DNA from 3 places in the Dendrosporobacter quercicolus genome. Region 1 is predicted to be linked to each of the others. Evidence: riboswitches for the same ligand, from Rfam matches in the RefSeq annotation. Region 1 holds a riboswitch; each other region holds the start of a gene.

Region 1 (2,269 bases):
GGTATCCCTCCGGCCAATCAGCAAGTCTTTTGTAGTCAATTTTTGCCTTTTTCTTTCGAAAAAACCTGGGAGATCCACACTTACATGGCTAGGGTCAGTGATATCGCCCGTTAGAATGTTTGGCTGTGGCATGCCCCGGTCAATTTTTTTCCAACTTCCTTTAATAATCCAATGGTCATCTTGCCATTTAATCAGAGCATCAGTATTTTTATAATCGTTATTACGTCGCCAACGCATAGCATCAGAAGAAAGGCCTTTTATTCGTTTTCTAATTCCTTCCGTTTGATTATTCAAACTAGTTCTGACATGATCTAGTTCTAGCTTTGCGCTGCCATAATACTGCTGCTCACTCCATCCAAATACCGAAAGTACCTCTTGCTTACTCGAAAATCCCAGATAATTATAGTACTGATCTACCACTGTGGATAAGTACTGATTATAAACAGCCGAATTATCAAAGGCAGAATTAACTTCGTCCACCGTAGCAAAATCTGTATTAACTCCCATATACCCCATATACTCATTAGTCCAAGCAATTTGACTTACTAATTGTGCTTGATAACCTGGCATATATTTTGCGTACGCAGCATCAGACCCCGGATTCTTATATCTAAAATCGCCGTCGCTTTGGTCATGGTTTATACCGACCATCAGACTGCCGCTGCCCAGCGGTTCGGTGATCTCTAAACTGGTATTGTAGCCGCCCCAGGAGCTTTGGCCGACAGAGGCGGAAATATTAGTTTTCTCCGGCTTTTTGGTTACGACATTGATGACGCCGCCCATATAGGTGCCGCCAAAGCGAGCCGGGATGTAGCCGCGGTAGACTTCAATCCGCTCAACATTTTTCACCGGAATGGTGGAAATATCCACCGCCGCATCGCCGCCCAGATTGGACAGCACGCCGTCTACGAATACGCCGACCTGGGCAGCGGTACTGCCGCGGACAGTAACGGTGGTATACTGGCCTTTGCCGCTTACATAGCGCACATGAACCCCCGGCACATCTTTCAGCAGTTCGGGCAGCGTTTTTTGCTCGCCTTTATAATCCTCCGGGCGGATAACGGTCACTGTGCCCGGCGACAGCTTAGTTTCCCAGTCCGGTCGGGGCGCTTGCACCGTCACCGCAGGCAGGGCAAAGTCTTCTGTACTCCACGGCTTGTCACTGCGCAGGGCTTCATTGGCCGCCTGTAGGTCCTCACCGCCCGCCCGCTCCGCCTCCGTTGTTTCCTGCACTTGTTCCTCAGCCGCATAGGCTATCCCGGCGATAAACGGATTCAGGCTGAACGTCAGCGTACAGGCCATACTCACGGCCAGCGCTCTATATGTTAACTTGCTTTGCTTCACAACAAAATCTACTCCTTTTTAACCCCATATGAACTTAAATTCGTAACAAATTGATCAAACATCTAAATGACCGGATAGCTGTCCATCCAGCCCTGCTGCAATAAAAAAACTCCCGTCAGGGGAGTGTGCTTACGCCAGACCGCCGGATTGATTGTCCGCCGGCTTTCGTAATCCCCTCCCTGTCGCTCGCAGGTAAAAGTGGTGATTGTTAAATAGGCAGTTCTCCTGGCTCCGGATCATTGCGCCGCCAAACCTTCCCGGAACTTCCGTTCCAGTGGCATTTATTTGGCCTTGCTCCCCGTTACAGTGGCGGGACCGCGCCGGTTTTACACCGGTCTTCCCTATTAAGCCCCTAAGGGCACCTATTCCGAATATTTTTTTAGCCGATAAAAAACATATAATCCAATCTCATTTATGGTATTTTTTGTAAATTAATTATAGCATTAATGATATTAATTATCAACCATTTCATAAAACACCTTTGCACAAGGGTTCGGCAAACGAAAATGCACCGCTGAGACACAATTTCATTCTACGCAAGCCTGCGCCGCATTAGAACCTTTTTGTAAGCTTCTTTACAGCATAAAGAACTTATTTCAGCTGATTTTGCCCTATTGCGTTGATCCAGCGACTGAGACCGCCAAATTCTCCTTCCGTTTAGGCCGGCTATATCCCCTCCTTTAGCAAAAAACTGGCCACCCGAAAAAAACAAAGAAGCCCCCTGCGCCGCTACACCATCAGGAGGCTTGTCTCACTTCGGCCGCCATACCAGTGCAAAATGCAATCTTCGGGTAAATCCGCCCGATCGCTCGCAGGTAAAAACGGGTGACTGTCGTACAGGCAGTTCGCCGGCGGCTCTGTTCACCATTCACTCCCGCGAAAGCTTCGCCCCGCCGGTCTGCAAGCCAAGCCCTGTCCGGCTTAG
Region 2 (2,269 bases), on a different contig from region 1:
CCCCAGGCCAGCGGGCCGCTGCAATCCCCAAGCCCTCCAAAGCACAAGCATAGCCGGGAGCTGTTTTTTGGTGCAGGATGGTTTTGGCAGGCGGATGCAAATCGCTGCGCCTGAATTTTAATAGCCAATTGCAGGATAATATTGCCGAATCGCAATTTCCAGAAGGATAGCGGCCGGCCATAATCAAAATAGTATTGGAAGCTTACGCTAGGACGGTGTCTGATATGCTGAAAAATCTTTATAGCGATTTTATTACTGCTTTTCAGTTTCTAACACGCATTCAGGTCCAAAATCCTCCGGCCTGGGCGCCTGGGGCTTTTGGACGCAGTGTTAAATTTTTTCCCTTAATTGGCGGGATTATTGGCCTTATTCTGGCGGCAATTGCTTATGGCGCCCATTTTTATGCACCGGGGAACGCTCCGGTGCATGTGCTGGCAGCAGTTTTGATTATTGTTGAAATTATGATTACCGGGGCTTTGCATTGCGATGGTTTAATGGATACGGCTGACGGAATATTTTCAGGCCGGTCGAGAGAACGGATGCTGGAAATTATGAAGGACAGCCGGATTGGCGCTTTTGGCGCCATTAGCTTTTTCCTGCTGGTACTGCTGAAGTATTCTCTGTTGGTCGATCTACCGTCTGGACGCTTAATTCCGGCCTTGTTTGTCATGCCTGTTACGGCTCGCATGACCGTTGTTGCAGCCATTGCTCTCTTTCCTTATGCCCGGGCGGAGGGGCTGGGAAAGAGTTTCGCAGGAGGAACCGGCAGCTATACGGTTTGGATTGCCGGCTTATTGACGCTGGTGCTGGTCGCGCCCTTTGGACTTACCGGCCTGTGGCCGGCGGTCGCCGGCTTTACTTTCGGGCTGCTTGCAGCCCGGTATGTAGCCAACCGTCTGGGCGGTATGACCGGTGATGTTTACGGCGCAGTTCTGGAACTGAGCGAAGTTGCCGTGCTGGTTGCGTTTTGCCTGTAATGATAGCAAAATATTTACTTTACGCTTCAACATTTTGCGAACCTGTAATTTTCGGTAGGAAATGTTATAATGAAGTAGAAGTAGACGAATGAAACAGTTAAATAATTATTGCCACCAAACAGGTGCCTCTCCAGGGGAGAGGAGAATAGGGAAGGCGGAAGGGTTAGTCTAATCCTTAAACGCTGCGGTCGCGCCACTGTAATCGGGGAGGACCTCTGCCAAATGCCACCGGCGCAGCCGGGAAGGCGCAGAGGCCGCTGATCCGTAAGCCAGGAGACCTGCCTGTATCGGCTGACATCTGCCTCCGCGCAAGAGGTATTGCCAGAAGGATAGGAGTTTTAGACCTAGCCTTTTTGGGCTAGGTATTTTTATTTATCCCGACAATAAGGAGGAGATTGTATGGATTATGAGGCAGCGGTAAATGAGCTGATTGAAGGGGCGGCCAAGCCTCCAAATAGTTTGGGATTGCTGGAGAAATATTTTCGTAAAGTTCTGTTGGCCTGGGAAACGATGCATGACGAACTGCGTCCGCATCATGTGGTGTTTGCCGCCGATAATGGTGTGGTAGAAGAAGGAATTGCCGCTTTTCCGTCGTCCATCACTTATCTGCAGGGGAAAAATATGGTCGCCGGCGGCGCCACGATCAGTTGCTTTTGCAAAAGCAATGCGATTCCTTATTCGGTAGTTGATGTCGGCGTGGACAATGAAAGCGCCGTGGGCCTTGACCGTAAAGTAGCCAGGGGAACCAAAAACTTTATGAAAACCGAGGCTATGACTAAGGCTGAGTTTGAAGAAGCCTGGCGGGCAGGCGAGGAAACGGCAGCGGAACTGATTGGCGGGCAGGGGGTTAATTTACTGTCCTTTGGTGAAATGGGAATCGGCAACACCACCACTTCAGCGGCGGTACTGCATGCTTTAACCGGTATGTTTCCTGAATTCTTGGTAGGCTATGGCGCAAGCCCGGTCAATAATGATTTCTTAAAAAGAAAACGCTTGGTGGTCGGTAACGGCGTGGCCCGGCATAAGGCTGCAATGCAAACAGTACCTGACATTCTCCGCTGTGTGGGCGGGTTTGATATTGTGGCCATCTGCGCCGGGATGTCGGCGTGCGCCCGGCTGAAAACCCCGTTTGTGATTGACGGCTTTATTACCGCTGTGGCCTACGCGTGCGCCGCCAGACTGAACAGTGATATTGAAAAATATGCCATACCTTCGCATATTTCCAAAGAGCCAGGCATGGCTTACGCCCTGCTGCTGGGCAATATACTGGCCGATGATGTCATCATCCGGGG
Region 3 (2,269 bases), on a different contig from region 1:
GCAATCGTTAAAGCCACACTCCCCTCTTTCTTTTCGGTTTTGGGAGCAATAATCACATCTGCCGCTTCAATTGCCTTAATTGCTTTGACTGTTAAAAGTTCCGGATCGCCCGGACCTACACCAACACCATAAAAAACTCCTGACATAAATACCTCCTAATAACAAAGCCGCTGGCGCGAATTTGGTTTTGCTAGCCAAATGGTTAAAAAAACCAAAATTAAGTATACCATATAAAAAGACAAAAAACCCTAGGCAGTCCTGAAAAAATTTCAGGGCTGCCTCAGGCTTAACTGCTGATCAATTATTTTTTCGAACCATGATGAGCCTTTTGGTAATTTCCATACACAGCATCCCGTACATGCTGAACGTAAATATCCTGAAAGGCCGCATTCTCCCCTAAGCCGTGAACATAAACGCTCACTTGATAACCGTCGGCAAGCAGGATATTTTTCCAGGAATCTTCCTCATCCCCGGCCATATCGTTATTGGCATGATCGCCGGCCACCACCATGAGGGGCATTAAAATTACTCTTTTGACGCCTCTCTCTTTCAAACTGGCTTGTACATCTTCAATGGTCGGTCCGGTAGGCTCAACAACCCCGATAACCGCATTGGCCCCGGCAGCGTCAAGCTGTTCCTGCAGGCGGCTGTAAACAGGGTTTACATGATTCGGCGAGCCATGCCCCATAAATACTACCGCGCGGTCAGCCAGCTGCAGTACCGGCAGCTGAGTTTTTAAGGCTTTTGCGGCAATCGCATAATCATTGGGCGTCCCGTGAGCGCCGGTAAAAGTCACCGCCGGACGACCGACGACAAGTTTATCAAACGCATGGGCATACTGATGCACCACCGCAACGATCTTATTGTCATATTCCTCACCGGGAGTGAACAGGGTGGGTTGAACGACAACCTCTTTATAGCCTTCCTGCCGGAGCTTTTCCAACGCCTGCTCAAGGCTGTCAACGTAAATACCGCGTTCAGCCAGACGTTTCATCACAATTTTGGAAGTAAATGCCCGGCGTACTTCATAGTCGGGAAAGCCGGTCTTAATTTTGTTTTCCACGCTTTCAATACTGTCCCTGCGCTGATCGTCAAAGGTTGTCCCGAAACTGGTCACAACAATCGCCTTTTTGGACGCCGCCTCAACTGCAGTTGCGCTGATTGCGCCAAAACCAAATACCACAGCGCAAAGCAAGGCAATACTTAAACTAAATCTCATTAAATTTTTCATTGCTTGTCCTCGTCCTTTCCAAATGAATAGCCTATCCGGTTTAGAAACAATTCCATTTATCGCCGCTGACTGCGCATCTCCTTTCCCGGCCGTTTTATATTAAATTGAGAATTGAAAAAGGGAAGTCCTGTAAGCATACAGGACGGCGTTGCGTTCCCAGGCGCAACCAAAACATTCTACCTTATGAGCAATGAAAACTCTCCACGCAAGATACGCTTAGAGTGTAAAAAAACCTCCCTGACGGGAGGTTTTTTGACCAAAATTGAATATCAATAAAAAACCTGGCTATAAAAAGGCAGCCAGGAAGATGATAAACACAATTGTGCAAAATCCCCTTCCCCATCGCTCGTGAGTATAACGGTGATTGACATATAGGCAGTTCTCCTGGCTCTGGATCATTGCTTCCCCAAACCTTCCCAAGATGATCATCTCAGTGGCATTTATTGGGTTTGCTCTCCATTACAGTGGCGGGACCGCGCCGGCATTACACCGGACTTCCCTATTAAGCCCCTTAGGGCACCTATACCGCGTATTCAGTTAAATGAGGATATTCAGTAAGCTAATCATAGCATTTGTAGTTTGAATAGTCAAACATTTTTTCGCAGCCGCCATTGGGGCGGGCAGGGGAAACATAACCGCCCGCTTATGCGGCGGAAAAGCCTTTTGCGCGCAGCAAAAATTGCCGCCGGCGGTAACACTCGCCAAGGACTCATCATAGCATACAAAAGACAGGTAACATTCGCTAAAACTACAGCTAACCTGGCCAAAGCCCGTTACTATACAACAGCAATTTTTTTTCACGTTATTGTTGCCTGGAGCTAATAGCAATAGGAGGTTCTGCCAAGTGAATGCAAAGCACCCCATTGCCTTATCAGCCCTAACCGCAGGCGAGTCGTGCCGGGTTGCAGCCATAGAGCTTCACGGACTGTTAAGACGAAGAATTCTGGATATGGGCATGGTGCCCGGTACAGCCGTAGAATGTATCCGCCGCAGCCCTTCGGGCGATCCAATCGCGTTTAAGGTGCGGGATTCGGTGAT

What was found. A riboswitch is a leader RNA that binds a small molecule or an ion and turns the genes downstream of it on or off. The one in region 1 is predicted to bind cobalamin.
Region 2: linked by a shared signal. The riboswitch ahead of BLR06_RS06425 (nicotinate-nucleotide--dimethylbenzimidazole phosphoribosyltransferase) and the one ahead of BLR06_RS08645 (TonB-dependent receptor) in region 1 are both predicted to bind cobalamin.
Region 3: linked by a shared signal. The riboswitch ahead of BLR06_RS07805 (sirohydrochlorin cobaltochelatase) and the one ahead of BLR06_RS08645 (TonB-dependent receptor) in region 1 are both predicted to bind cobalamin.

The regions. Positions count from the first base shown of each region.
Region 1 is NZ_FNHB01000003.1:118,413-120,681, reverse strand. It holds gene BLR06_RS08645 (TonB-dependent receptor) at 1-1,302, opposite strand, end outside; cobalamin riboswitch at 1,543-1,725, opposite strand.
Region 2 is NZ_FNHB01000002.1:77,348-79,616, forward strand. It holds gene cobS (adenosylcobinamide-GDP ribazoletransferase) at 225-977, shown strand; cobalamin riboswitch at 1,081-1,277, shown strand; gene BLR06_RS06425 (nicotinate-nucleotide--dimethylbenzimidazole phosphoribosyltransferase) at 1,377-2,269, shown strand, end outside.
Region 3 is NZ_FNHB01000002.1:377,750-380,018, reverse strand. It holds gene cobI (precorrin-2 C(20)-methyltransferase) at 1-146, opposite strand, end outside; gene BLR06_RS07805 (sirohydrochlorin cobaltochelatase) at 302-1,231, opposite strand; cobalamin riboswitch at 1,589-1,770, opposite strand; gene BLR06_RS07795 (FeoA family protein) at 2,076-2,269, shown strand, end outside.